4 regions of the Franconibacter daqui genome follow, and region 3 is predicted to be linked to each of the others. Evidence: predicted binding sites of a transcription regulator. Region 3 holds the regulator's gene; each other region holds the start of a gene.
The links. The regulator Fur, encoded in region 3, represses iron uptake genes when iron is present. The targets are predictions, from matches to a motif close to ATAATAATGAGAACNACTATCAA.
Positions count from the first base shown of each region.

Region 1: a site for Fur is predicted at 3,475-3,497, ahead of IEX01_RS16600 (Nramp family divalent metal transporter). Genes of this name have one in related genera too.
Region 2: a site for Fur is predicted at 2,800-2,822, ahead of efeU (iron uptake transporter permease EfeU). Genes of this name have one in related genera too.
Region 4: a site for Fur is predicted at 3,994-4,016, ahead of zupT (zinc transporter ZupT). Genes of this name have one in related genera too.

Region 1 is NZ_BMKJ01000005.1:191,746-199,210, reverse strand. It holds gene IEX01_RS16615 (alpha-keto acid decarboxylase family protein) at 1-489, opposite strand, end outside; gene mgrA (L-glyceraldehyde 3-phosphate reductase) at 673-1,674, shown strand; gene IEX01_RS16605 (DUF2502 domain-containing protein) at 1,796-2,143, shown strand; gene IEX01_RS16600 (Nramp family divalent metal transporter) at 2,197-3,435, opposite strand; gene IEX01_RS16595 (NupC/NupG family nucleoside CNT transporter) at 3,789-4,973, shown strand; gene IEX01_RS16590 (sensor domain-containing phosphodiesterase) at 5,020-7,197, opposite strand.
Region 2 is NZ_BMKJ01000001.1:786,077-793,541, forward strand. It holds gene putP (sodium/proline symporter PutP) at 1-750, shown strand, start outside; gene IEX01_RS03715 (DUF3574 domain-containing protein) at 886-1,308, shown strand; gene IEX01_RS03720 (NupC/NupG family nucleoside CNT transporter) at 1,339-2,523, opposite strand; gene efeU (iron uptake transporter permease EfeU) at 2,879-3,712, shown strand; gene efeO (iron uptake system protein EfeO) at 3,769-4,896, shown strand; gene efeB (iron uptake transporter deferrochelatase/peroxidase subunit) at 4,900-6,186, shown strand; gene phoH (phosphate starvation-inducible protein PhoH) at 6,740-7,465, shown strand, end outside.
Region 3 is NZ_BMKJ01000001.1:463,416-470,880, forward strand. It holds gene chiP (chitoporin ChiP) at 1-1,030, shown strand, start outside; gene IEX01_RS02215 (beta-N-acetylhexosaminidase) at 1,080-3,728, shown strand; gene IEX01_RS02220 (helix-turn-helix domain-containing protein) at 3,784-4,395, opposite strand; gene fur (ferric iron uptake transcriptional regulator) at 4,731-5,177, opposite strand; gene fldA (flavodoxin FldA) at 5,477-6,007, opposite strand; gene ybfE (LexA regulated protein) at 6,163-6,444, opposite strand; gene ybfF (esterase) at 6,574-7,341, opposite strand.
Region 4 is NZ_BMKJ01000002.1:345,187-352,651, reverse strand. It holds gene tolC (outer membrane channel protein TolC) at 1-1,009, shown strand, start outside; gene IEX01_RS10955 (DUF1190 family protein) at 1,167-1,847, shown strand; gene IEX01_RS10950 (glutathionylspermidine synthase family protein) at 1,853-3,013, shown strand; gene ygiD (4,5-DOPA-extradiol-dioxygenase) at 3,044-3,832, opposite strand; gene zupT (zinc transporter ZupT) at 4,029-4,808, shown strand; gene ribB (3,4-dihydroxy-2-butanone-4-phosphate synthase) at 4,856-5,509, opposite strand; FMN riboswitch at 5,619-5,821, opposite strand; gene ubiK (ubiquinone biosynthesis accessory factor UbiK) at 5,945-6,310, shown strand; gene hldE (bifunctional D-glycero-beta-D-manno-heptose-7-phosphate kinase/D-glycero-beta-D-manno-heptose 1-phosphate adenylyltransferase HldE) at 6,357-7,465, opposite strand, start outside.

The sequences.
Region 1 (7,465 bases), on a different contig from region 3:
ACCAGGCCGCCGGGTCGTCAGCATTTCGCGGATAACCCGATCGATTTCAGCACCGGCATTTTCCGGCTTCAGCAACGCTTGCGCTGCCGATACTTCGCGTGCAATACGCAGAAAGTGAGAATAGTCGCCATCACCCAGCGTATGGTGCAGACATTCTCCTTTACGCTGAGCGCCAAGACAGGGCGCGCCAACCACATGTAAAACCGGGACATATTCGGCATAGCTTCCGGCAATGCCGTTAAGCGCGCTGAGTTCGCCGACACCAAAAGTTGTCAGCAACGCCCCTGCGCCCTGACAGCGGGCATAACCATCTGCTGCATACGCGGCGTTGAGTTCGTTAGCGCATCCGACCCACCTGACCTGCGGGTGGCTAATTACATTATCCAGAAACTGTAAGTTGTAGTCTCCCGGCACGCCGAACAAATGAGAAATGCCGAGGCTTGCCAGCCTGTCGAGAAGATAATCCGCAACGCTGTAATGAGCAGACATAACAGCCATCCTTTTAATAAGGGCCTGATTTGAGTATCGAAGAAGTGTGATCGCTGTCCAGAATGCGGCAGCAATTCAGACTGGAAAGCAGGATTTACGGCGTGCTGCGGTGTAGGCTGATGATCGACCATTTTTGTGTAAACGCATACACTTACTGCAGACCTTCACACTGAGGCTTTCTTCATGGTTTATCAGGCAGATCCGGCTCGTTACCAGACGATGGAATATCGCCGCTGCGGCCGCAGCGGGCTGAAGCTTCCGGCTATTTCTCTTGGCCTTTGGCATAACTTTGGCGATGCCACGCTGCTGGAAACCAGCCGCCAGCTGTTGCGCCGCGCTTTCGATTTGGGCATTACGCATTTTGACCTTGCCAATAACTACGGGCCGCCGCCAGGTTCAGCGGAGAGCAACTTTGGCCGCATTTTACGGGAAGATTTTTTGCCTTATCGGGATGAGTTAATCATCTCTTCGAAGGCGGGATACACCATGTGGGACGGCCCCTACGGCGACTGGGGATCGCGTAAATATCTGCTTTCCAGTCTCGACCAGAGCCTGCAACGTATGGGGCTTGAGTACGTAGATATTTTTTATCATCACCGGCCAGACCCGGAGACGCCGCTGGAAGAGACGATGCGCGCCCTGGATCATGCGGTGCGCCAGGGTAAAGCGCTTTATGTCGGCCTGTCCAATTACCCGGCGCCGCTTGCCCGCAAGGCAATTGATATTTTGAACGAGCTCGGTACCCCCTGCCTTATTCACCAACCCAAATATTCTCTGTTTGAGCGCTGGGTGGAAGAGGAATTACTGGATGTGCTGGCAGAAAAAGGGGTAGGCAGCATTGCTTTTTCACCACTCGCGGGCGGGCAGCTTACCGACCGTTATCTGCACGGCATTCCGCCAGACTCCCGCGCGGCAAGCGGCAGCCGCTTCCTCAATCCGGATCAGATTACCGAAGAGAAGCTTGAGAAGGTGCGTCAGCTCAACGCGATGGCGGAGCGCCGCGGCCAGAAGCTTTCGCAAATGTCGCTCGCATGGGTGCTGCGTGATGAAAAAGTAACCTCGGTGTTGATTGGCGCAAGCAAGACCAGCCAGCTTGAGGATGCTGTTGGCATGCTGGCAAATCGGCAGTTTACGCAGGAAGAACGGCAGGAAATCGAAACCATACTCAACGGCGAACTCGCCTGAAACATTTTGCAAAAAGTGCTATGCCGCAGGATTTAGGAGTTAAAGCGATAAAGGAGTTCTTTACCTGACCGTAATATTCTCGTAACAGGCCCTTATGGCCCCGATCGTGAAGGAGAAGAGTATGTTCAGGTCCCTGATTCTTGCGGCAGTATTACTCGCTGGTACGCCGCTTATCGCCAGTGCTGGCGAAATCACCCTGTTGCCATCGATAAAATTACAAATTGGCGATCGTGACAATTACGGTAACTACTGGGACGGCGGCCGCTGGCGCGACCGTGATTACTGGCATCGTCACTATGAACGACGCGATGGCCGCTGGTGGCGCCATGATAATGGCTGGCACCACGGCTGGGATAAAAAACGCGGCTGGGATAATCGCCGGGCCTATGAGCGCGGCTACCGCGCCGGCTGGGAAGACCGCAGCGACCGCCATGGCTGGGGGCGAAAAGGCCACCATCACCATCACTAACCGAACAAAAAAAGCAGGCGTAACGCCTGCTTTTTTCTTACCTGACGATGCCCTTACAGCCCCAGCGCCGTCCCCACCAGAAGCCAGAGATTCAGCGCCACCACCACGGTAACAATTGCCCAACCGGTGCGTTTGACCAGCGTGGTATTGACAAGCTCACCCATTAACTTCGGGTTGCTGGTGAAGATAAGCAGCGGGATGAGGGCCAGCGCGATGCCAAAACTCAGCAATACCTGGCTCATGACCAGAATACGAGTTGGGTCGAGCCCCATCAGGATAACGATAAAGGAAGGCGCCATGGTAATAGAGCGGCGTACCCACAGCGGAATGTGAAAACGCACAAAACCCTGCATCACCACCTGCCCGGCCAGCGTGCCGACTACCGTCGAGGAAAGCCCTGCGGCGACCAGACTCAGGCCGAAAATGGTGGCTGCCGCGTGGCTCAACAACGGTTCAAGCGTCAGGTAAGCCTGATCGAGATCCGCCACGCCGCTGTGGCCGTTGAAGTGGAAAGCCGCCGCCGCGGTCGCCATCATCGCAAGATTAACAAAGCCTGCGATTGTCATCGCTATGGCGACGTCCCACTTGGTGGCGGAGTAACGTTCTTTGCGTGAACCGTCATGAAGGTTCTGCGTTAATGAAGAATGCAGATAAATAACGTGCGGCATGATAGTCGCCCCTAGCACCCCAGCGGCAAGAAAGACGGCTTCAGAAGTGGGCAGGCTCGGTATAATCATCCCTTTCGCCAGCTCGGCGACTTTGGGTTGAGAAAAAATGAGCTCAACGATATAGGCCGCTGCGACAAAGAGCAGCAGGCCGCCTATCACTTTTTCCAGCGGCTTTTGTCCACGCCGCTGCAACATTAGAATCAGAAAGGTCGCGATACCCGTTAATATCGCGCCCTGCAATAGCGAAACGCCAAGGATAAGCTTAAAGCCAATAGCGGCGCCGATGAACTCAGCGAGATCGGTCGCCATAGCGATGATCTCAGCTTGCACCCAGTAAAACCAGACTACCGGGCGCGGATAATGGTCGCGGATTTGTTCTGCGAGGTTTTTACCGGTGGCGATACCGAGTTTGGCGGAAAGCACCTGAATAACCATGGCCATCAGGTTCGCCCAGACTACGACCCACAGCAGCTTATAGCCAAAGCTGGCCCCCGCCTGGATATTGGTAGCGAAGTTGCCTGGATCGATATAGCCGATGGCCGCAATGAATGCCGGCCCCATTAGCGCCAGCCTTAACTTACGCGCTGTACGCCCACTGCCACTCTCAACGCGACTGTTGTTCATGCTTTGCCTCTAAATATAGCCTTTGCTATGTTTCATGCTAACAAAATGAGAATGATTATCAAGTTCATTAAAGAAAGGTAATCGTGATTTCTCTGATAGCTGAAAACAATGCAAGGTGGGGTTTATGGCGTCCGGTCACAGCCGACGGCTCTGGCGACCCGGTTGTTATGCAAGTGTAGCAGTATGACGTAACTTTTCACTTCCTTACTTAACATATCAGAATTGTATGATGGATCACTTTTTTTGCGTTCCGTCACAGGACCTTACTATAGTGTGCGTTTACTCTCGTTTTCTAAATGTTTGTTGCATAGAATGTGCACGGAAATTAAACCTGCCTCATATTCGGAGCAAACATGTCCCGCGTTCTGCACTTTATTCTGGCGCTTGCTGTTGTTGCGCTGCTTGCCTTGCTGGTTAGCCATGACCGCAAGAAAATTCGTCTGCCTTATATTGGTCTGTTATTAGTCATTGAAGTTCTTCTGGCCTGGTTCTTCCTGAACTCGAATATCGGCCTGGGCTTCGTAAAAGGCTTTGCCGACATGTTTGAAAAACTGCTTGGCTTCGCTAACGAAGGGACTAACTTCGTTTTCGGCAAAATGAACGATGAAGGCCTGGCGTTCTTCTTCCTGAAAGTGCTCTGCCCTATCGTCTTCATTTCTGCGTTGATCGGTATTCTGCAACATATTCGCGTGCTGCCGATTATTATTCGCGCTGTCGGTACTGTGCTTTCTAAAGTTAACGGTATGGGCAAGCTCGAATCCTTCAACGCGGTAAGCTCGCTGATTCTGGGACAATCAGAAAACTTTATCGCCTATAAGGATATCCTGGGCAAAATGTCGCGCAACCGCATGTACACGATGGCCGCAACGGCGATGTCCACGGTCTCCATGTCGATTGTCGGCGCCTACATGACCATGCTGAAACCACAATATGTGGTGGCAGCGCTGATTCTGAACATGTTCAGCACCTTTATCGTCCTCTCAATCATTAACCCGTACCGTGTTGAAAATGAAGAAGATCTGCAGATGTCCGATCTGCACGCAGGTCAGAGCTTCTTCGAAATGCTGGGCGAGTACATTCTGGCAGGTTTTAAAGTAGCGATTATCGTCGCCGCAATGCTGATTGGCTTTATCGCGCTGATTTCTGGTCTTAACGCCCTGTTCGCGGCGGTGCTTGGCATCTCTTTCCAGGGCATTCTGGGCTACATCTTCTACCCGATAGCCTGGGTGATGGGTGTTCCGGCAAGCGAAGCGCTGCAGGTGGGCAGTATCATGGCGACTAAACTGGTTTCTAACGAATTCGTCGCCATGATGGATTTGCAGAAACTGGCTGGCCAAATTTCACCCCGCGCCGAAGGCATCCTCTCCGTGTTCCTGGTCTCATTTGCTAACTTCTCTTCCATCGGCATCATCGCCGGTGCGATTAAAGGCCTGAACGAAGAACAGGGTAACGTGGTTTCCCGCTTTGGCCTGAAGCTGGTATATGGCTCAACGCTTGTCAGCGTGCTTTCCGCTTCTATCGCCGCGCTGGTGCTGTAATAGATAAAAAATAAAAAACCGGAGCTCAGGCTCCGGTTTTTTTATATCAGAACTGCAGTGGTTCGGGTTTGCCGAGCAGATAACCTTGCAGATAATTCACCCCAAGACGAAGCAGCATTTCACGCTGCGCCTGTGTTTCAACATATTCCGCCACCACCGTCAGAGATTTGACCTTCGCCAGTTCGCAGATCGATTTCACAATCATTTCATCAACCGGATCGTTGATAATGTCTTTAATGAAACAGCCGTCAATCTTGAAGATATCCGCCTCAATATGCTTCAGACGCTCATAGTTAGCGTAACCTGTACCAAAGTCATCAATGGCGATACGCAACCCGCTCTGGCGCAACAGAGCGACGTTTTTCAGGCTGGTTTCCGAATCTGAAAAGGCCTGCGCTTCGGTCACTTCGAGAATCACTGCGCTGAACGAAACCTGATATTGGTTGAAGAGCGAAACGATTTGTCTCGCAATCCCCTTTTGCATCAACGTCATCGGCATTAAATTGAGGGAAAAGCGCGCCTCGTTGTCAGCTTGCGGACGCTCACTCAGGTAATGAAGCAGCTTTTGCAGCACCAGCATGTCAAAGCAGGCGCTAAGGTTAAACTGAGCGATAATGGGCATAAATTTATCTGGCGCAATAACCTGCCCGTCGCAGTAAAGACGGGAAAGGATTTCATGATATCCCCGGCCGTTCCCGTCAACGATCGGCTGGGCGTAGAGCATTATCTGGTCTTCATCCAGAGCGCGCTTCACGCTTTGCAGCATAAGCACTTGTCCAGTGATTTGGCCTGAAACGTTAGCTTCACGCTCGTTCAGCGCCAGCACCGGCTCGCTCATTTGCGTTTGCTCAGCCAGATAGCTGAGTTGGCCGATAAGCCGGTAAAGCAAATCTTTATTGTTTTCTACGCTCGCCCAGGCAGCGCCGTAATCCAGTTCAAGCACCGTGTTATGCCAGTGGATACGCTTACTGTTAAGCATGTCGACCATATGCCGCAGCCGGGATGCAGGCTCCGGCCCGGCGAGAAAGATCAACAAATCGCAGCCCGGCAAATGGAACACGCTATCGTTAACACCAAGCCAGGGTTGCAGAGCCTGAACGACGGTCTTTTTACAGTGAATGCGCATCTGCAAGCCATAATGGCGGCTGAGAATCTCCAGATTCCCCAGGCGCAGACAGCAGAGCGTGCCGGCACGTTCCCGTTCCAGGTGGAGTTCCAGCGCGCGTAAGTTAGGCAACTGGGTCAGTGGATCGGTCTGAGCAAGCGTATGATAACGACGCTGCATCCAGGCATTACGCTGAAATATCACCGTCATAAAAAGCATAGAGACAGTGAAAGCGATAAAAATGGAAAGCACGAAGCAAAGCATGAATTGCGCATTTTCATCTGGAATAAAACCGCTGTACCAGGAAAGAAGCGATAACGCCACAAGCGCCCAGCACAGTGTTACCAGCCGGGGTCCCAGATGGAATACGCCCATAGTAAATAAGATAAAAACAACCGGAACCATATAGCCGGAGATAATCACTGCCTTATAAGGCAAGCAAAAAAGCGAAGTTAATACAACAACGGTAAATAACCAGCCAAGGGTAAAGATAATTTTGTCCGGCGCTATCGCAGGGAGCACGCAGCGTCGCCAAAAATTTCTGGTAACGACCTTGCTCAATATTATTCGCAAAGGATAGTAAAAAAGTACGGTAAAAGCCGAGGCAGTAAGAAACAGGTTTTGGAAATCCACCACACTGTAAAACAGCGAGCTTTCACCAAAATAAGAAGCGATGGTAGTGGGATAACCAAGAGAAACCCCTGCCAGCAGCATCAATAATTTCAGTACGCAAGGCGTTATCAAACCAAAACCAAACAGCCGAATCCCCACCCCTTTACCCGGCAGAGCATAGCGCCAGCGCGGGCCAAGTAAGCGTCGACAAACGAGTCCCCCGGCAATAAGCGAAATAATAAAACAGGATACCAGCGTTAGATTTTGCAGTGTTTCCAGCGACAACTGTTGCCAATACCAGAAATAAAAGCTGATAAAAAGGGGAAGTAAGGCGAACCGTCCAAAAATAAACATCATGGCTATAGCTACGCTTAAGGGCAAATAAGCGAGATAAAGCATAGCGCCATCGATCTCAGCCTGAGGAGATAACAGGCGGGATAAGGGCATTAACAGAAAACATAACCCAAGAGCGATGCCTGATTTCCGCAGCTGATTGTAATATTTCATAGCAATGAATGTTATTTTTCTGTCGTTTAAAAGAAAGGGAATTCATTGCCAATGGTAAATACCTTTCACCGGTGTGACAAGGCGGCAAAAGATGAATTACCTTTTTAGTAAAATTACATTCACCAATTGAATTAAATAAAAATAAACCACAAATAATTATATATATTTATTGTTACTTAAAGCGTTATTTAGCTACCGTTTAAGAAACGTTCTGTGGCAGGGAATAGCACAAATGAAAAACCCCCGCCGTTTGGCGAGGGTTTGAATT
Region 2 (7,465 bases), 320 kb from region 3:
ATTCTGGCGCGCTTTATGGCGGCGGACTCTCATCACACCATTGTTAACGCGCGTCGCATCTCCATGACCTGGATGATCCTCTGCCTTGCAGGCGCCGTAGCGGTGGGCTTCTTCGGCATCGCCTACTTTAACAACCACCCGGAGCAGGCGGCGGCGGTGAACCAGAACGGCGAGCGCGTCTTTATCGAGCTGGCGCAAATTCTCTTTAACCCGTGGATCGCCGGTATTCTGCTCTCCGCTATCCTCGCGGCGGTGATGTCCACCCTGAGCTGCCAGCTGCTGGTCTGCTCAAGCGCGATTACCGAAGATCTCTACAAAGCCTTCCTGCGTAAAAACGCGACGCAAAAAGAGCTGGTATGGGTGGGGCGCCTGATGGTGCTGGTGGTGGCGCTGGTCGCCATTGCGCTGGCGGCGAACCCGGAAAACCGCGTGCTTGGGCTGGTGAGCTACGCCTGGGCGGGCTTCGGCGCCGCATTCGGTCCGGTAGTGCTGTTCTCGGTCATGTGGTCGCGCATGACTCGCAACGGCGCGCTGGCCGGCATGATTATCGGCGCGGTGACCGTTATCGTCTGGAAGCAGTTCGCCTGGCTGAACCTGTATGAAATCATTCCGGGCTTTGTTTTCGCAAGCCTTGGCATCGTGGTCTTTAGTCTGCTGGACAAAGCGCCGTCCGCCACAATGCAGTCCCGCTTTGAAAAAGCGGACGCGGAGTACCACACCGCGCCGCCTTCTAAACTGCAGGCTGATTAAGCCTTCGCATGCAAACCCGCCGAAAGGCGGGTTTTTTCTTTGTAATCAAAAAAATAGTCTAAGGCATCCCTTGCCTGGCGCGGCAAAGTGTTATTTCATCCCGTTTTCCACCCATCACTAAAAGGCAGGGAAAAGATGACTGGCAAAGCGTTGTTGGGCCTTACGCTTGCGGCGTTGCTGACAGGCTGCACGGCGCATTCAGGCGTAGCGGAGCCGGAGCAGGCGTGCGCGGCGCAAAATCGCATGATACAGACCACGCTCTATTTTGGCCTCAGCCGGCCCGCTGGCCCGGCTATCACCAGCAAGGAGTGGCAGGGTTTTGTCGATACCGACGTCACTCCGCGCTTTCGCGATGGCCTGACGGTGTTTGACGCGCGCGGCCAGTGGCTGGGCAGCGATGGCAACGTGGCGCGCGAGCCGAGCAAGGCGCTGGTGCTCATTCATGACCGCAACGACACAAGCGAGCGGGAGATAGAAGCCCTGCGCGCGATATATAAAACCCGTTTTGCGCAGGAGTCCGTTATGCGGGTGGATCAGAACGTCTGCGTTCAGTTTTGAGATAAAGGCGGGGAGAGCCCGCCTTTTTGCTTATAGCACCAGACCTGCGAACGCGGCGGAAAGCAGGCTGACCAGCGTTGCGCCATACACCAGGCGCAAGCCAAAGCGCGAAACCACGTTGCCCTGCGGCTCGTTTAGCCCTTTTATGGCGCCAGCGACGATGCCGATAGAGGCAAAATTGGCAAACGACACCAGAAACACCGAGAGAATGCCAAGACCGCGCGCCGACAGGGTGGCGGCGATTTTTTGCAGTTCAATCATGGCGACAAACTCATTCGCCACAAGCTTGGTGGCCATAATGCCGCCCGCCTTCAGGGCGTCTGCCGCCGGAATGCCAACGAGCCAGGCTAACGGGTAGAACACATAGCCAAGCAGTTGCTGGAAGCTCTGGCCGAACAGCGCCAGGAATAGCGCGTTCACGGCGCTGATAATGGCGATAAAACCAATCAGCATCGCCAGAATAATCATCGCCACCTTAAAGCCCGCCAGAATGTACTCGCCGAGCATTTCAAAAAAGCTCTGGGATTCATGCAGCTTCTCAAGTCTCACTTCCGGTTCATCGTGCGGGCGCGCCGGATTGATGACGGAAAGAATAATAAACGTGCTAAAGAGGTTAAGCACCAATGCCGCGACCACATATTTCGCCTCGATCATCGTCATGTAGGCGCCAACGATAGAGAGCGAAACGGTCGACATGGCTGTCGCCGCCATCGTAAACAGACGGCGTGAAGAGAGATCCGCCAGTACGCCTTTATAAGCGATAAAGTTTTCCGACTGGCCGAGCACCAGCGAACTCACCGCATTGAACGATTCCAGCTTGCCCATGCCGTTGATTTTTGAAAGCAAGGTGCCGATAACGCGAATGAACACCGGCAGGATGCGCCAGTGTTGCAAAATGCCAATCAGCGCCGAGATAAAGACGATAGGGCAGAGCACGCCAAGAAACACAAAGGCGAGGCCTTTCTGGCTCATGCCGCCAAAGACGAAATCGGTGCCTTCAGCTGCAAAATGCAGCAGGGAAGAGAAGCCGCCCGCGACGCTTTGGATCAGCCATAGCCCCGCTTGTGCATGCAAAAAGAACCAGGCGAATGCCGCTTCGATAAGCATAAGCTGAAGAATATAACGAACGCGGATGTTTTTACGGTCAAAGCTTGTAAGCCAGGCAAGCGCCAGGATAGCCGCCGCGGCGAAAATAAAGTGCAGTAGAGTTGTCATGATTACGCAGGTGATTGAAAGAAAAATAGTTAGCCACAGATAAAACGGCCGGTAAACAGCGCGCTAAGCATAATTTCCCGCATCGTTATCTGGCAAACGGAATAAGAGGGGGCGAGAGATAGCCATATCCGGGAGGGTAAATTCGCGCTGGCGGCACAGGGTTTGTACGAGGTTAAACCCTTCTGACAGCCGTATGGTTAAGCAGAGTGATTACTCAACTTCGCAACTTTTACACTTCGTCATAATTCCCGGCACATTTTTCTTGTATTTCTTCTTTTGCTAATGATAATCACTTTCACTCACATTTACCTTTCTTTGCAACAGTTGACCTGATTTCACACTTAAGGGTGCCGGGATGTTTGTTCCATTTCTAATTATGCTGCGCGAAGGGCTGGAAGCTGCGCTCATTGTCAGCCTCATCGCCAGTTACCTGAAGCGCACGCAGCGCGGGCAATGGCTTGGCGTTATGTGGACAGGCGTGTTTCTTGCCGCCGCGCTCTGCCTTGGGCTGGGTATTTTCATCAACGAAACCACTGGCGAGTTCCCGCAAAAAGAGCAGGAGCTGTTTGAAGGCATCGTGGCGGTGATTGCGGTACTGATCCTCACGTATATGGTTTTCTGGATGCGCAAAGTGGCGCGCAACGTAAAAGGGGAGCTGGAGCAGGCGGTAGACAAGGCGCTCAAGCGCGGCGGCAACCAAAGCTGGGCGCTGATCCTGATGGTCTTTTTCGCCGTCGCGCGCGAAGGGCTGGAGTCGGTCTTTTTTCTGCTGGCGGCCTTTGGCCAGGATCTCGGCGTCTGGCCGCCGCTTGGCGCCATGTTAGGGCTGGCGACGGCAGTGGTGCTGGGTTTTCTGCTTTACTGGGGCGGCATCCGGCTCAATCTTGGCGCCTTTTTCAGGTGGACGAGTCTCTTCATTCTGCTGGTGGCGGCGGGTCTGGCGGCGGGCGCCATTCGCGCGTTTCACGAGGCGGGGCTGTGGAACCGCTTTCAGGAGGTGGCTTTCGACTTAAGCCAGGTGCTGAGCACCCATTCGCTCTTCGGCACGCTGCTGGAGTCGGTATTCGGCTACCAGGAAGCGCCAACGGTGAGCGAAGTGGCGGTCTGGCTGATTTACCTGCTGCCCGCACTGGCTATTTTCTTTATGCCGACCCGCGTGGTGGCGCAGCCTTCCGGCAGCGCAAACTGATTATAACAGGCGCGCCGCGCCTTTTTAGTTACAACATACTTTTATAGGGAATGGTCATGACGAGACACTTTCGCCGCAGTGCGCTGCAGTTAACAACGCTTGCGCTCTTATCTTCCGCCTTTGCCGCCAACGCGGCTGATGTTCCACAGGTTAAGGTTACGGTAAACGACAAGCAGTGCGAGCCGATGACGCTTACCGTCAACGCGGGCAAAACCCAGTTCCTGATCCTCAACCACAGCCAGAAAGCGCTGGAGTGGGAGATCCTCAAAGGGGTGATGGTCGTGGAAGAGCGCGAGAACATTGCGCCAGGCTTCAGCCAGAAAATGACGGCGAACCTGGAGCCAGGCGAATACGACATGACCTGCGGCCTGCTGAGCAACCCTAAAGGCAAGCTCATCGTGAAAGCGGCGGGCGGGGCGCAGCCGGCGGCGAAAAGCGATTTGATGTCGCTTGAAGGCGCCATCACCCAGTATAAAGCGTATGTGACCGCCGAAACCGCCGCGCTGGTAAAAGGCACCAAAGCCTTTACCGACGCGGTGAAAGCGGGCGACATCGAAAAGGCGAAATCGCTTTATGCCCCGACGCGCCAGCATTACGAGCGCATTGAGCCCATCGCCGAGCTTTTCTCTGACCTTGACGGCAGCATCGACGCCCGTGAGGACGATTATGAGCAGAAAGCGGCAGACCCGAAATTCACCGGTTTCCACCGTCTGGAGAAAGCGTTGTTTGGCGATAACAGCGTGAAGGGAATGGATACCTACGCCGACCAGCTTTACCGCGACGTTCAGGATCTGCAAAAACGCATCAGCGAGCTCGCTTTCCCACCGGGTAAAGTCGTAGGCGGCGCGGCCGGGCTGATTGAAGAAGTGGCGGCGAGCAAAATCAGCGGCGAAGAAGATCGTTACAGCCACACCGATCTGTGGGACTTCCAGGCGAATGTGGAAGGTTCGCAGAAAATTGTCGAGCTGCTGCGTCCGCAGTTGCAAAAAGACAACGCGGAACTGCTGGCGAAAGTGGACGCCAACTTTAAAAAGGTCAATACCATCCTTACGAAGTACCGCACCAAAGAAGGGTTTGAAACTTACGACAAGCTGACCGACGCCGATCGTAACGCGCTGAAAGGGCCGGTGACGGCGCTGGCTGAAGACCTCTCTCTGCTGCGTGGCGTGCTCGGTCTGGACTAAAGCATGAGCGAAGCGACAAAACACCCGAACGCGCCAGAGCCGGCGCGTCGTCGACTGTTGAAAGGGCTCGGACTGCTTGGCGGGGCGCTGGCCGTTACGGGCGGCTGCCCGGTGGCACACGGCGCTAAGCCTTCAGCGCCGCCGGGCACGCTCTCGCCGGATGGCCGTCAGGAAAAGCAGCCTTTTTACGGCCCGCATCAGGCGGGCATCGTCACGCCGCAGCAAGCCGCCATGATGCTGGTGGCTTTCGATGTGCTGGCCGCGGATAAGGCCGATCTGGAGCGCCTGTTTCGTCTGCTGACGAAGCGTATCGCTTTCTTAACCGAAGGCGGTCCGGCGCCGCAAACGCCCAACCCGCGTATGCCGCCCATGGATTCCGGTATTCTTGGCGATGTTATCGCGCCGGATAACCTGACGATTACCGTTTCAGTCGGTCATTCTCTGTTTGACGAACGCTTCGGGCTGGCGGCGCAGATGCCGAAAAAGCTGCAAAAGATGACGCGTTTTCCGAACGATTCGCTGGACGCGGCGCTGTGCCACGGCGATCTGCTGCTGCAAATTTGCGCCAACACGCAGGATACGGTTATTCACGCGCTGCGCGATATTATCAAGCACACGCCGGATCTCCTGAGCGTGCGCTGGAAGCGGGAAGGGTTTATCTCCGATCACGCGGCGCGCAGCCGGGGTAAAGAAACGCCAATTAATCTGCTCGGCTTCAAGGATGGCACGGCCAATCCGGATACGCAGAATGCCAGACTGATGGAGAGCATCCTGTGGGTGACGCCGGAACAGGGCGAACCCGCCTGGGCGACAGGCGGCAGCTATCAGGCGGTGCGCATCATTCAGTTTCATGTCGAGTTCTGGGACCGCACGCCGCTTAAGGAGCAGCAAACCATCTTTGGGCGCGAAAAGCACAGCGGCGCGCCGCTTGGCATGCAGCATGAGCACGACGTGCCGGACTACGCGAGCGACCCGGACGGCGAGGTTATCGCGCTGGATAGCCATATCAGGCTGGCCAACCCGCGCACGCCGGAAACCCAGTCCAGCCTGATGCTGCGCCGGGGCTACAGCTACTCGCTCGGCGTCACCAATTCCGGTCAGCTTGATATGGGGCTGCTGTTTGTCTGCTATCAGCATGACCTGGAAAAAGGCTTTTTAAGCGTCCAGAAACGGCTAAACGGCGAAGCGCTGGAAGAGTATGTGAAACCCATCGGCGGCGGTTATTTCTTTGCCCTTCCGGGCGTGAGCAATAACGCGCATTATCTTGCCGAAGGGCTGCTGCAGGCCTGACCTTTCTCCCCGCCGTGTCAGGCGGGGACACCTTCTTACATCTTCTGTTTCATTTGTTAACACTTTACTGGCGCAGCCGGGATAAGAATTTTACTATGACTATAGTATTGATACTTTTCTGTAATATTTCTGTGTCATAAAAAATGCATCGTCAGAAAAGCCTTAAAAAGTTAAAAATAAGTAAAATCTATGTTGCGTTTATGAAAAAATTTGATGTACTTAGAGCAGATGCGGTAGTTCCCGGTTGTGAACAGATTTTTCACTATGGAGATCGCGAATGGTAGTGTCCCGTGATGGACTAAAACATAAAACCCCCCGCAAAGCCCGGCGCGGAGATACTACCTCCGGCAAAATCGTCTTCACTTCTTCATCCAGACATTCCACTTCCTCCTCACATTCAACCGACGCAGTAAGCGGTGCGCGTAGCCGTACTACTGCGTCTTTTTCCGGCAATCATGGCTTACAAGGAAGCCAAACCTACGTTGTTCGTGCGCATAATCGCGTCGGCAGTGACGACGCGGGCAATGTAAACCTACTTAACAAGGTGCCATCCATGGGAAGACAGAAAGCAGTGATCAAAGCTCGTCGTGAAGCAAAACGGGTGTTAAGACGGGATTCACGCAGCCACAAGCAGCGTGAAGAGGAGTCGGTCACTTCGCTTGTGCAGATGAGCGGCGTTGAAGCTATTGGCATGGCAAGGGACAGTCGCGATACATCACCAATAGCGGCGCGCAGTGAAGCTCAGGCGCAGTATCTCGAAGCTATTGAGAGTAAACAGCTGATATTCGCCACCGGCGAAGCCGGTTGCGGCAAAACGTTTATCAGCGCGGCGAAGGCGGCTGAGGCCCTGATTCACAAGGATGTCGACAGGATCATTGTTACTCGCCCGGTACTGCAGGCCGATGAAGACCTCGGCTTCCTGCCCGGCGATATTTCTGAGAAGTTCGCGCCTTATTTCCGTCCGGTCTACGATGTTCTGGTGCGCCGCCTTGGCGCCTCGTTCATGCAGTACTGCCTGCGACCGGAAATTGGCAAAGTAGAGATTGCGCCGTTCGCCTATATGCGCGGACGTACATTTGAAAATGCGGTAGTGATTCTGGACGAGGCTCAGAACGTTACCGCTGCGCAGATGAAAATGTTTTTGACCCGCCTCGGGGAGAACGTGACCGTTATCGTCAATGGCGATATTACCCAGTGCGATTTGCCCGCCGGCGTGCAGTCCGGCCTGAGCGATGCGCTGGCGCGTTTCAAAGAGGATGACATGATCGGCGTGGTGCGC
Region 3 (7,465 bases):
GTCCGGTGATAAAAGCGGAGTAAGCCTTTATAAAGCCGCCGCGAAATTTAAATATGGTCCTTTATGGGCGCGCGCCGGATATATCCAGCCCACCGGCCAAACGCTTCTGGCGCCGCACTGGAGCTTTATGCCTGGCACTTACCAGGGCGCGGAGGCAGGGGCCAGCGCGGACTACGGCGAGGCGGGCCTGCTCAGCTTCTCATATATGTGGAGCAACGCTTATAAAGCCCCGTGGCATCTTGAAATGGATAAATTTTACCAGAACGATAAAGCGACCCGCGTCGACTATCTCCATTCTTTAGGCGCGAAGTATGACTTCAAAAATAACTTTATTCTCGAAGCGGCCTTCGGCCAGGCGCAAGGTTACGTTGACCAATACTTTGCTAAAGCCAGCTATAAATTTGATATTGCGGGAAGCCCGCTCGCCGCCAGTTATCAATTCTACGGCGCCCGCGACAAAGTAAGCGACGGCTCAGGCAACGATATTTATGACGCCACGGCATGGCTGCAGGCGTTGACCTTTGGCTACAGGGTGGGGCCGGTTGATCTACGTCTGGAAGGCACCTGGGTGAAGGCCGACGGGCAACAGGGCTATTTTCTGCAACGCATGACGCCAACCTACGCCTCATCAAACGGTCGGCTGGATATCTGGTGGGATAACCGTTCTGACTTTAACGCTAACGGTGAAAAGGCGCTTTTCGTCGGCGCTATCTATGACCTTACCCACCTGAAGCTGGCGGGATGGTCTTTTGGCGCGTCTTACGTGTACGCCTGGGATGCTAAGCCCAGCTCCGCGCCGACCCGCGATGGTTATTACGATCCTGATTATCGTCTCAAGGAATCGGCTTACAGCCTCGATGCAATTTATACCTTCGTAGAAGGGCGCGCTAAAGGCGCCACGTTTAAGCTGCATTTCACGCAGTATGACAACCACTCCGCTATTCCCAGTTACGGCGGTGGCTACGGCAATATTTTTCAGGACGAACGCGACGTGAAATTGATGTTCATTGCGCCGTTCACCCTGTTCTGATGCTTCCCGCTTCATACTCATTAATGCTATCTCGCTCTGAGGGAACAAAATGAAGAGATTACAGCGTAGTGTTTTAGCGCTCGCTCTGGCCGGACTAATGAGCAGCGCCTGGGCAGACCAGGAACTGGCGAATAAACTGAGTCAGTTTACGCTCAATTATGCCGTGCAGGATAACCACGCACAGCAACACGGCGTGGACTGCGCGGCGCTCGGCGCCGACTGGGCCGCCTGCAGTAAAGCCGTTATCACCTTAACGAACCATGGCGATGCGCTAACCGACAGAAACTGGACTATCTGGTTTCACAGCATCCGGCAAATCCTGAAAGTGGAGAATGAACAGTTTAAGGTCACCCACGTCATGGGTGACCTGCATAAGCTTGAACCCACCGATAAGTTCACGGGCTTTCCGGCAAACCAGGCCGTCACTATCCCGATTATTAATGAGTACTGGCAGCTTTTTATTACCGACGTGCTCCCTCGCTGGTATGTCACCTCTGACGACAGTCGTCCCGTTATTATCGCCAACACCGACACAGAAGATCTGGCCCGGTTTGTCAGTCCGCTCGGTGAACAGTGGAGGCGTACGCCGGATGATAAAAATGTGTTGATGACCGCAGAGGCGCGCTATAACAAAAACAGCGATGTCGCTTTACCGGATGCTGCGGCGCTGCGAGGAGAGATTGTTCCTACCCCTAAAACGGTTACGGTGCATGCCGAAAATGTGGACTTAAGCCGCGGGGTCGTGCTCGACCTGGCTTCGCTTGCGCCAGCTTCCCGCGAGGCGGTGGCTTCGCGTTTCGCGCAGCTCGGCGTGAAAACCGGTCAGGGCTATCCGGTTAACACTCTCGTTGCGCCAGACGACTTTCAGAAACCGGAGGCGGTATCCGGCGCTTACCGTTTACAAATCAAGCCGCAGGAGACAATAGTGACGGGATACGACGCCGCTGGCGTCTTCTACGGTCTACAATCCCTGCTCTCACTGCTCCCGGCGCAAGGTAAGCCGCAAATCGCTACGCTTGAGGCGAGCGATGCGCCTCGCTTTAGCTGGCGCGCTATTCATCTGGACGTCGGACGCAATTTCCATTCAAAAGCGGCAGTGTTGCGTCTGCTGGATCAAATGGCCGCTTATAAACTCAACAAGTTTCATTTCCACCTGAGCGATGATGAAGGCTGGCGCCTGGAAATCCCCGGGCTGCCGGAACTGACCGAAACAGGGGCGAAACGCTGCCATGACCTCACTGAAAAACGCTGTCTTCTGCCGCAGTTGGGTTCGGGGCCCGAGAGTAATAACAACGGCAGCGGCTACTTCACGCGCGCTGATTATATTGAGATTGTGAAATACGCTGCTGCGCGGCACATCGAGGTTATCCCTGAAATTGATATGCCCGCGCATGCGAGGGCGGCGGTGGTATCAATGGAAGCGCGCTATGCCCGCTTAATGGAAGCGGGAAAAGCGCAGGAAGCAAACCATTACCGCCTGCTGGATCCCGCCGACACGTCAAACACGACAGGCGTACAGTATTACGATCGAACCGGTTATCTGAATCCTTGTCTCGCTTCGTCACGCAACTTCGTCGACAAAGTCATCTCTGAGGTTCAGTTGATGCATAAAGAGGCGGGGCAACCTTTAACCGTCTGGCACGCTGGCGGCGACGAGGCGAAGAATATCTACCTGGGAACAGGGTATACCGACAAGTCCCATCCGGAAGAGGGGAAGGGGATTATCGATCTGAGTAAACAAAATAAGCCGTGGGAAAAATCACCTGCGTGTAAAAAGCTGCTTGAACGGGGCGAGGTCGCGGACGTTGAACACCTTTCCAGCTACTTTGGCATTGAGATCAGCAAGCTGGTAAATGCGCACGGCATCAGCGTCATGCAGGCCTGGCAGGATGGGCTGAAAGATGCGAAAGACGCCAGCGCGTTCAGCACCCGTCAGGTTAATGTTAACTTCTGGGACACGCTGTTCTGGGGCGGCTTTGATACGGCAAACGACTGGGCGAATAAAGGTTTCAGGGTTATCGTCTCCAACCCTGACTATCTCTATCTGGATTTCCCCTATGAAGTCAACCCGGCGGAGAGCGGCTATTACTGGGGAACACGGTTCAGCGACGAGCGTAAAATCTTCAGCTTTGCGCCAGACAACCTGCCGCAGAATGCGGAAACTTCCGTCGATCGCGATGGCAATACCTTCAGTGCGAAATCTGACAAGCCCTGGCCGGGTGCGCTGGGCCTTTCCGCTCAGCTCTGGAGCGAAGTCGTTCGTACCGATAAGCAGATGGAGTACATGATCTACCCAAGGCTTATTGTTGTCGCTGAGCGCGCATGGCATCGCGCCGCCTGGGAGCAGGATTATCAGGCGGGTCGCGAGTATAAGGGCCAGGAAACGCAGTGGGTGGATAAAAAAGCCCTCGCCTCAGACTGGGCTCGCTTTGCAAGCCTTATAGGCCACCGGGAGCTGGCGAAACTGGACAAAGCGGGCATCCAGTATCGTTTGCCGGTGCCGGGCGCCAGAGTGGAAAAAGGCATACTGGAAATAAACACCAGCCTGCCGGGGCTGGCGGCAGAATACTCTACGGATAACGGTAAAAACTGGCTACGCTATGACAATAAGGCGCGACCACAGGTTGAGGGCGAAGTACTGATTCGCGCGGTAAGCCCGGATGGTCAACGCTACAGCCGTGTCGATAGCGTTAAATAGTCCCGTAAAAAAAAGCCCGCCTGATGGCGGGCTTTTTTTATCTTTCAGCAAAAGCTTACAGGCTTTCTGGCAGCGTACGCAGCGCGGTTAATTTTCCTTTACTTATTTCTACATAATTATCATGCCGCAACTGCGACAACGTTTTCATCACCATGCTGCGAGAAAGATTGGTTCGCTTAACGATATAATCGGCAACGTTAATCTTATTTCGCATAAATTCATCCATGGCGGCAAGCGTGACCAGATTACCTTTAATCATGAGGTAGCTATTATGCCCAAGCAATAATTCTTCGCGATGGCAGAGTAAGTCGATGTTCCAGGCCAGTACCTTATATAACTGTGGTTGGCACTGATGATTCTCTATTTCACTCAGAAATTTATCAAAAGGAATGAGCTGATAGTGGCACTCAGCATCGGCCTGAATTCTGAAATAATTTTTATTATTAAGATTACGCGCAACGCCCAGAATAGACGGGGCGCTACATTTTTCAATCAGTAATCTGTCACTTTTACGCAATACGGAAAAAAGGCCGCCGCGAATAATGCAAACAAAGCCTTCACGCGTTGGAATAGACGTATTTTTTTCTGCGCGATACCAGTTGCCATAACCATTAAAGATATCGGACAGGCGATAAATTTCGGCAAGGGGTTTCTGAGGTATTACCATAACGGCGACCTTTGTATAAGTATATTATTGGAATAAATAACGAGGGGCTATTCTAATAGAGTTGATTTTTTTACTGCAAGACAGGCCAATGACGTTGTAAGCCTGAATGGGGCGCTTGAGGGGGGTAACTGATTGAATGGTAAAATAATTTACTTTTTCTGAAAATAAAAAGTAAGAAAAAGATAAGATAAAATAAGTTCTTGACCAGTATATTAAAATAGCAAGCATCAAAAAAATGGATTATTAGCGTCGCGCCTGCCTGATAAAGGTGTAAAAAAAGCCGACATACTATGTCGGCTTATTAACAAAAAGCAAAAACGGAACGCTATTTTCGCTTACTTTGTGTCGTGCGCGTGCTCGTTTTCGCGGCAGTCGCCATCGGCACAGTGGCCATAGAGATAGAGGCTATGGTTAGTCAAACGAATGCCATGGCGAGAAGCGATTTCACGCTGACGCGCTTCGATAGAGTCGTCGCTAAACTCGATAACTTTGCCGCAGTCGAGGCAGATCAGGTGGTCATGATGATGCTGTTGAGTCAGTTCGAAAACGGATTTGCCGCCTTCAAAGTTATGACGCGTAACGATACCCGCGTCGTCAAACTGATTCAGCACACGGTAAACGGTCGCGAGACCAATCTCTTCGCCCATGTCAATGAGGCGCTTGTATAAGTCTTCCGCACTGACATGATGGTTTACTGGCTCCTGCAACACTTCAAGGATTTTCAGTCGAGGAAGCGTGACTTTCAGGCCAGCCTTCTTTAATGCGGTGTTATTGTCAGTCATGCGGAATCTGTCCTGTTGCTAAACGGTGTGCTCCGGAGAGCTTAAGATCGGATGCGCTGAAGATGAATGCGACTCATTATAGAACTGACAGGACCAAATGAAAACCGCAAGCGTCCAGCAATAGTGCTTTTCAAAACGTGGCGAGCGCGGCGCTTGCCGTCTCGTTACCCGATAATCCAGAAGGGTATTGTACAGATATGCGGATGAAAGTTAAAAATTTGTAGCAATCATTTTTATCGCTTTTATCTATCAATGAAGCTAAAACGGCGATAAAAAATACATTTATCGCCGTTTCACGATTAGGCGTTAATGATTTCCTGCAGATGCAGCTCTTCAGAAACTTGCTTAACCCATTTTTCGACGCGTTCAGCGGTCAGTTCCGGCTGACGATCTTCATCAATGGCAAGGCCAACGAAGTGATCGTCATCGGCAAGACCTTTAGAGGCTTCAAAGTGATAACCTTCCGTCGGCCAGTGACCCACAATAGTGGCGCCGCGCGGTTCAATAATGTCGCGAATGGTGCCGAGCGCGTCGCAGAAGTATTCCGCGTAGTCTTCCTGATCGCCGCAGCCGAAGAGCGCGACCAGCTTGCCATTGAAGTCAATCTCTTCAAGGGTCGGGAAGAAATCATCCCAGTCGCACTGCGCTTCGCCGTAGTACCAGGTCGGGATGCCAAGCAGCAGGATATCGAAACCTTCCAGATCTTCTTTGCTGCTCTTGGCAATATCGTGCACTTCAGCAACGTCTTTCCCGAGCTGTTTCTGAATAACTTTTGCGATATTTTCGGTGTTGCCGGTGTCGCTGCCGAAAAAAATGCCTACGATTGCCATGAGAAAAATAACCTCTTGAATCCTAATGATATGGTAGTGGCGAAATGCCCACAGATAGGGCAATAATAGCAGAACAGAGAAGAGGGCGGAAACAGCTATCACGGTGGGGTGCACACTCTGACACATTTCCATACAAGAAAAAGGGTTTTAAGGCCTTAGCTATTCAGCGCCTTGAGCTGCGCCAACAAAATTTCTTCAATCAATTCGCTGCGACTCATGTTGCGCGCCTGCGCCAGCTGCGTCAGGGCGTCAACCGCTTCCGCGTTAAGTTTTAACTCTACACGTTTAAGCCCGCGAACTTTGTCGCGCTTGAGCTGGTTCCGTTTGTTGATGCGCAACTGTTCGTCACGCGACAGCGGATTGGTTTTCGGGCGACCCGGGCGACGCTCGTCCGCGAACAGATCTAATGTCGTACGGTCCGTTTGTTCTTTGGCCATGATTTGACTACTGACAGGGGAAACAGGCTGCCGGAGCGGATGCCCGGGTGTCATTCAGCGCGCCATCATACATCAGGGAACGAGGCGCGCCAACGCGTTAGCGGCATGTTAGCGCCAGTCGCCTTGTTTTTAATCAGTTTCCAGGAAGCGACGAATGGCGCGCAATACGGCTTCGGGCTTTTCGGCATGCACCCAGTGCCCGGCGCCGGCAATGACATGCGCTCGCGCCGCAGGGAACTGCTTAAGCAAGGCCTCGCGGTGATTTTCCTGTACGTAAGGCGAAGCGCCGCCAGCGATAAACAGCGAAGGACCATGCCAGGCGGGCACCTCCTGCCAGCCAACAATGTGCTCATACTGCTCCCAGAGCGTCGGCACATTGAAACGCCATTCACCGTCGGCGAAGGATTTCAGCAGAAACTGAACGACGCCTTCTTCAGAGAGGTGCTCGCGCATAATGGCGGCCGCCTGCTGGCGCGTCGCGGCGCCCGCTTCGCTTACCGCGCGAATGGCGGCGAAGATTTCATCGTGACGTCGTACCTGATAGTCGACAGGCGCTATATCAATCGTCACCAGTTTAACGATGCGCTCCGGTATCAGCGCGGTCACCGCCATTGCCGCTTTGCCGCCCATGGAGTGCCCAATAAGCACCACGTTATCAAGCTGGTGGGCATCCAGCGTTTCCACGATATCCTGCGCCATTGCAGGATACGTCATCTCATTGCTACGCGGCGAAAGACCGTGGTTGCGCATATCGACCTGCAGCACATCGCGATCTTTCGCCAGATCGCGAGCCAGCACGCCGAGGTTATCCAGACTGCCAAACAGGCCGTGAATCAAAACGACAGGCGAATTGTTATTCGGTTGTTGCGCAGATTGCATTCGGGTATTCAATTTCATGGCAAAGTTCTTTTTTTGCATCTGAAAGGTTAGGGTATCATGTTGACCATTCTGCCGTCCGGCTGCAAGAAGCCAGTTAATTCCGACTTTTGCCGCCCCTCCAGGTGTGACGCTATCCGCTGTT
Region 4 (7,465 bases), on a different contig from region 3:
GGCCATCACCGACGTGCAGAACGCCCGCTCGCAGTACGACACCGTGCTGGCGAACGAAGTCACCGCGCGCAACAACCTTGATAACGCAGTAGAACAGCTGCGCCAGGTGAGCGGCAACTACTATCCGCAGCTCGCTTCGCTGAACATCGACAGCTTTAAAACCAACAAGCCGGACAACGTCAATGCGCTGCTGAAGGAAGCGGAAAACCGCAACCTGTCCCTGCTGCAGGCGCGTCTGAGCCAGGATCTGGCGCGTGAACAGATCCGCTATGCGGAATCTGGCCACCTGCCGACGCTGGGCTTAACCGCCTCCAGCAGCATTTCCGACACCTCTTACAGCGGCAGCGCGACACGCGGCAATAGCCTCAGCAGCTCAAGTTATGCCGATCGCAATATCGGTCAGAACTCCGTCGGCCTGAGCTTCAATCTGCCTATCTACAGCGGCGGCTCGGTCACCTCGCAGGTCAAACAAGCGCAGTACAACTTCGTGAGCGCCAGCGAGCAGTTAGAAAGCGCGCACCGCAGCGTAATTCAGACCGTGCGTTCCTCCTGGAACAACGTCAACGCCTCCATCAGCAGCATTAAAGCTTACGAGCAGGCCGTGGTGTCCGCGCAAAGTTCTCTGGACGCCTCTGAAGCGGGTTACGCCGTGGGTACGCGTACCATCGTCGACGTGCTGGATGCCACCACCACGCTCTATAACGCGAAACAGCAGCTTTCCAGCGCGCGCTATAACTACCTGATTAACCAGCTTAATATTAAAGCTGCGCTCGGTACGCTGAACGAGCAGGATCTGGTTGCGCTGAACACGACGCTTGGCAAGCCAATCCCGACGTCGCCGGAAAGCGTAGCGCCGGAGAATCCGCAACAGGACGCGGCCGTAGATAGCTTCACGGCTAACGCTAACGCCGCCGGTAACGATGCCACGATGCCGGCAGCGCAGCCTGCCGCTTCGGTACAGCCAGCCGCGCAATCCCGCCGCTCTGGCGCGAACCCGTTCCGTCAGTAATCGCGCTTCAGGCGTGATGCGCGCTGGCGCATCACGCCTTTACGTAAGGCAACGTAAAGATCCCCTGCCCTTGCGGCCCTCTGCTTTAATTTCAACCACTCATCCACTATCCTGAGCACCATAACTGTGCAATATCTTTGGGGCCAGGAAGAAAGTAATGAAACGGACAAAACAGATTAATCACGCCACGTTCCGCAAAAGCTGGAACGCGCGTCACCTCACCCCTGTGGCCTTCGCGGTCACGGCGGTCTTCATGCTTGCCGGTTGCGAGAAAAGCGATGAAACCGTGCAGATGTTTCAAAACGCGGATGATTGCTCGCAGGCGAACCCAGGCAAAAGCGCCGAGTGTACCGCCGCCTACAACAATGCGCTGAAGGAAGCCGAACGCACCGCGCCGAAGTACGCTACCCGCGAAGATTGCGTGGCGGAGTTTGGCGAAGGCCAGTGCCAGCAGGCGCCCGCTCAGGCAGGCGTCGCGGGCAGCGGCTCGACGGAAAACCAGGCGCAGGCGCAAAGCAGCGGCAGCTTCTGGATGCCGCTGATGGCAGGCTACATGATGGGCCGTCTGATGGGCGGCGGCATGGGCTTCGCGCAACAGCCGCTCTTCAGTTCGCGCAACCCGGCAAGCCCTGCTTACGGCCAGTATACTGACGCCAGCGGCAAGAGCTACGGCGCCGCGCAGCCGGGCCGTACCGCAACGGTGCCTAAAACCGCAATGACGCCGAAACCGGCTACCACAACCACCATAACCCGTGGCGGATTTGGCGAAACCGTGGCGAAACAAAGCGCCATGCAGCGCAGCGCGATGGGCACCGGCTCCCGTTCAATGGGTGGTTAAACGCAATGGAAAGAATTGCTATCAGCGAGCGCCCGGACTGGCGCGATAAAGCGACCGAATACGGTTTCAACTTTCACACCATGTACGGCGAGCCGTACTGGTGTGAAGAGGCTTATTACAAACTGACGCTGGCGCAGGTTGAACGCCTTGAAGCGGTTACCGAAGAGCTGCATCAGATGTGTTTGCAGGTGGTGGAAAAAGTGGTCGCCAGCGATACGCTGATGGCCAAATTTCGCATTCCGAAACATACCTGGGAATTTGTTCGCCAGTCATGGCGCACGCAGCAGCCTTCGCTCTATTCGCGTCTCGATCTCGCCTGGGACGGCGTGGGTGACCCAAAGCTTCTGGAAAATAACGCCGATACGCCGACTTCCTTGTATGAAGCCGCTTTTTTTCAGTGGATCTGGCTTGAAGATCAGCTCAATGCCGGCAAGCTCCCTGCTGGCAGCGATCAGTTCAACAGTCTGCAGGAAAAACTGATTGCGCGCTTTGCCGAGCTTAAAGAACAGCATGGCTTTAACCTGCTGCATTTTGCCTGTTGCCGCGACACGGTAGAAGACCGCGGCACGGTGCAGTACCTGCAGGATTGCGCTGCTGAAGCGCAATTGCCGAGCGAGTTCCTGTTTATTGAAGACATCGGCCTTGGCGAAAAAGGTCAGTTTACCGATCTTCAGGATCAGGTTATCGGCAATCTGTTCAAGCTCTATCCGTGGGAGCATATGCTGCGTGAAATGTTCTCCACCAAGCTTGAAGATGCAGGCGTGCGCTGGCTGGAGCCCGCATGGAAGAGCATTATCTCTAACAAGGCGCTGTTGCCGATGCTCTGGGAGATGTTCCCCAATCACCCCAATCTGCTTCCCGCTTACTTCGCCGAAGACGCTCATCCGGAACTGGCGAAATATGTTATGAAGCCCATTTTCTCTCGCGAAGGCGCTAATGTTTCTATCGTGGAAAATGGCCAGCCGATCGCTAAAGTGGAAGGGCCTTACGGCGAAGAAGGAATGATCGTCCAGCAGTTCCATCCGCTGCCGAAGTTTGGCGAAAGCTATACGCTTATCGGCAGCTGGCTGATTAACGACCAGGCGGCGGGCATTGGGATACGCGAAGATCGCGAATTGATTACGCAGGATCTCTCGCGCTTTTATCCGCATATCTTTGTGGAATAAAAAAACGGCGCGAAACATGCGCCGTTATTTTTAACCCACCTGCACCGAAAGCATGCTTATCGATCCCATCTCCATCCCTTCCAGCGGCACGCTTAGCGGCTCTTCGCCATTCCAGGCGCCAAGCACATAAAGCAGCGGCAGGAAATGTTCCGGCGTAGGGTTAGACAAGCTGCCGCCTTCATGCTCAAGGTAGTTTACCAGCGGGTGCGACTGCGCCTCGCCCCGCCAGCGCAGGTTTTGTTTAACAAAGTTATTGAACGATTCCGCCCACGGATAAGGGGTGCTTTCGCCATGCCAGCGCGCCGTGCGCAGGTTATGCACCACGTTGCCGCTCGCCACCAGCATAATGCCTTCATCACGCAGCTTCGCAAGCTTACGCCCCTGCTCGTAATGCCAGACGGGAGGTTTGGTGCTGTCTATACTCAGTTGCACCATGGGAATGTCGGCATCGGGGTACATCTTAATCAGCACGCCCCAGGAGCCATGGTCGAATCCCCAGGCTTCGCGGTCGAGCGTCACGGGCGTCGGCGCAAGCAGATCCGCCACGCGCTGCGCCAGCTCAGGCGAGCCGGGAGCGGGATAATGCGTGTCATAAAGCGCCTGTGGAAAACCGCCGAAATCGTGGATAGTTTGCGGCTGCTCCATCGCCGTCACGCCCGTACCGCGCGTATACCAGTGAGCGGAAACCACGACAATCGCCTTTGGACGCGGCAGCGTTTCACCCAGACCGCGCCAGGTCCGGGTATAGTGGTTGTCTTCCAGCACGTTCATGGGGCTGCCGTGGCCGAGAAACAGTGCGGGCATGCGGGAGGAAGTCATGATGATATCCTTAACAAGATTGAGCGTTTTGTTGCGTTAACCTTACGCTGTTTGCTGGCGGGAAGAACTCAGATAAGCGTGATGATCATCATCAGAAATTTTGAATGTAAGGAATGTGTAAAAGCCCCTGCGGTTACTCGACCTTTATCACTCGGCCCTTTACATTAATGAGAATCATTATCATAAGGAGCGTTCAATGTCTGTGCCTCTGATCCTGACGTTGCTGGCGGGCGGCGCCACGTTTATCGGCGCCTTTTTAGGGGTGCTCGGCCAGCGGCCGTCTAACCGCCTGTTGGCTTTCTCACTCGGCTTTGCGGCGGGCATTATGCTGCTTATTTCGCTGATGGAAATGCTGCCCGCCGCGCTGCATGAAGAGGGAATGTCGCCAGTGCTGGGCTATGGCATGTTTATTATTGGCCTGCTTGGCTACTTCGCGCTGGACCGGATGCTGCCGCACGCGCACCCGCAGGATTTGCTGGATAAAGGCCACGGCGAAGCGCACGGCGTGCGCAACCTGCGGCGCACCGCCCTGCTGCTGACGCTTGGCATCAGCCTGCATAACTTTCCGGAGGGCGTAGCGACGTTCGTTACCGCCAGCAATAACCTGGAGCTGGGTTTCGGCATTGCGCTCGCCGTCGCGCTGCACAACATTCCCGAAGGGCTGGCGGTGGCCGGGCCGGTTTACGCCGCAACGGGCTCTAAACGCAAAGCGGTGCTCTGGGCGGGCGTTTCCGGTCTTGCGGAAATCGTCGGCGGCGTGCTGGCGTGGCTTATTTTGGGATCGATGGTTTCGCCCGTCGTAATGGCTTCCATCATGGCGGCGGTCGCGGGGATTATGGTGGCACTGTCGGTGGATGAGCTAATGCCGCTCGCCAAAGAGATAGACCCGCACAACAACCCGAGCTATGGCGTGCTGTGCGGCATGTCAGTGATGGGGTTCAGCCTGACGCTGTTGCAAACCAGCGGCATCGGCTAACAAAAAAGCCCGGTAGCGACCGGGCTTTTTTCTGTTCGCGCTATGCCTTAGCTGGCTTTACGCGCATGCGCCTGGCGGTAAGCCACCAGATCTTCAATGGTGACGACAGCCATATTGTGCTGCTTCGCGAATTCAATGCACTCTGGCGCACGCGCCATTGAGCCGTCGTCGTTAGTCAGTTCGCACAGCACGCCCGCCGGTTTAAAGCCCGCCAGCGTAACCAGATCGATAGTCGCTTCGGTGTGGCCGCCGCGGGTCAGTACGCCGCCCGGCTGCGCGCGCAGCGGGAAAACGTGGCCCGGACGGTTGAGGTCGGACGGCTTAGCGTCATCGGCAATCGCCGCGCGGATCGTGGTGATGCGGTCGGCTGCGGAAACGCCGGTTGTCACACCGCGCGCCGCTTCAATCGTCACCGTAAAGCCGGTGCCGTAAGCGCTGGTGTTATTTTCCACCATCATCGGCAGGTCGAGCTGCTGGCGGCGTTCGTCAGTCAGGCAAAGGCAGACAATGCCGCTGCCGTGACGAATGGTCAGCGCCATCTGTTCAACGGTCATGGTTTCGGCGGCGAAAATCATGTCGCCTTCATTTTCACGATCTTCATCGTCAAGCACCATCACGCCGCGACCTTCGCGCAGCGCAGCCAGCGCGTTTTCCACGCGTTCGAACGAAGTGCCAAAAGAGGAAAGAAGCGTCTGATTCATGGTAAAAAAACCTCATTAAAATTATGGATTACCAGAACCAGGGCGGTCTTAGGAGTGCCGAAAAGCGGCCAAAAAAATAACGTGAGCGGACGGATTGACGTCGCTTGATCGTTACTCTCTCCCATCCGGACTTTAACCGTCGGCCCCGGAATTTCACCGGATCTGCTGACCTTCAGAGATAATCTGAAGCGCTCGCGGGCTTTCAGTTTGTCCTTCGTCTTTCACGCCGCTTTGCCGCAACGCGAAAAAGAGTATGGACAGAAAAACTGATTTACCGCCGGTGGGGAATTTCGCCCCGCCCTGAGAATAAGCGGGTTAACTATAACGCCAATGATTATTGTCGGCAATGTATTCGATTCAAACATTTCCGGTTTATCCCCTTCGGATCAGGCATTACAATTAGAGTTCACACCGTTGAAGATCAGGGAAACCGCTATGATTGACCCGAAGAAAATTGAACAGATCGCCCGTCAGGTCCATGAATCGATGCCAAAAGGGATCCGCGAGTTCGGGGAAGATGTCGAGAAGAAGATCCGCCAGGTTCTGCAATCCCAGCTGTCGCGCCTTGACCTGGTAAGCCGTGAGGAATTTGATGTGCAGACGCAGGTGCTATTGCGCACCCGTGAAAAGCTGACCGCCCTGGAGCAGCGCCTGACCGAGCTGGAAAGCCGTGGCGCCAGCGCGACTGCCGCGACTCCCGCCGCAACCGCTACGCCTGCTTCTGCAACGCCCGTTACCGCAGAACCGGTAACGCCGCCGCCGGCGATTCCGCCTGTTGATAATATCGACAAGCAGGACTAACCGTCGCCGCTCAGCCCCCGCTCAGGCAGGGGCTTTTGCAACAAACCTAGCTGTTTTTCTGGATTTTCTTGATGATGTTGGTGGTGGAGCAACCATCTTCAAAGTTGAGCACCAGCACTTCGCCGCCGTTGGCCCACACTTCTTTGCTGCCTGCGATATCCTCCGGCTTATAGTCGCCGCCTTTTACCAGCAGATCCGGCAGGATCTCGCCTATCAGACGCTGCGGCGTGTCTTCTTCAAACGAGACTACCCAGTCCACCGCTTCCAGCGCGCCCAGCACAATCATGCGCTGCTCGAGCGGGTTAACCGGACGGGTTTCGCCTTTCAGGCGTTTCGTTGAAGCATCGCTATTTACCGCGACAATCAGGCGGTCGCCCAGCTTGCGCGCGTTGGCCAGATAAGAGACGTGGCCTGCGTGCAGAATGTCGAACACGCCATTGGTCATCACCACTTTCTCGCCGCGCTTGCGCGCCGCCAGCACCGCCTCTTTCAGCCCCTGCTCGGTCATCACGCCAAAACCGGTTTCTGAACGTCCGCGCACCGCGTTTTCCAGTTCAATGGGCGAAACGGTCGAGGTGCCGAGCTTGCCGACCACCACGCCCGCCGCCGCGTTGGCGAAATAGCAAGACTCTTCCAGCGTGTTACCGGCGGCAAGCGTCGCCGCCAGCACGCCGATGACGGTGTCGCCCGCGCCGGTCACGTCATAAACTTCCTGCGCCTGCGTCGGCAGGTGGAACGGCGCTTTGCCCGGCTGCAGCAGCGTCATGCCCTGTTCGGAGCGGGTCACCAGCAGCGCGCAGAGATCGTAATCGGCAATCAGCTTCATGCCGCGCTCAACAATCTCCTGCTCGTTCTTACATTTGCCCACTACCGCTTCAAACTCGGAGAGGTTCGGGGTAAGCAGCGTGGCACCGCGATAGCGCTCAAACTCAGTGCCTTTCGGGTCGATAAGCACCGGCACGCCCGCGTTGCGCGCAAGCGTAATCATCTGCTGAACGCTGGCGAGCGCGCCTTTAGCGTAATCGGAGAGCACCAGCGCGCCGATGTGCGGCAGCGCCTGGTTGATGCGCTCGTGCAGCGGCTCCGGGTCCACGCCCTCAAAACCCTCTTCAAAATCGAGGCGGATTAACTGCTGGTTGCGGGAGAGCACGCGCA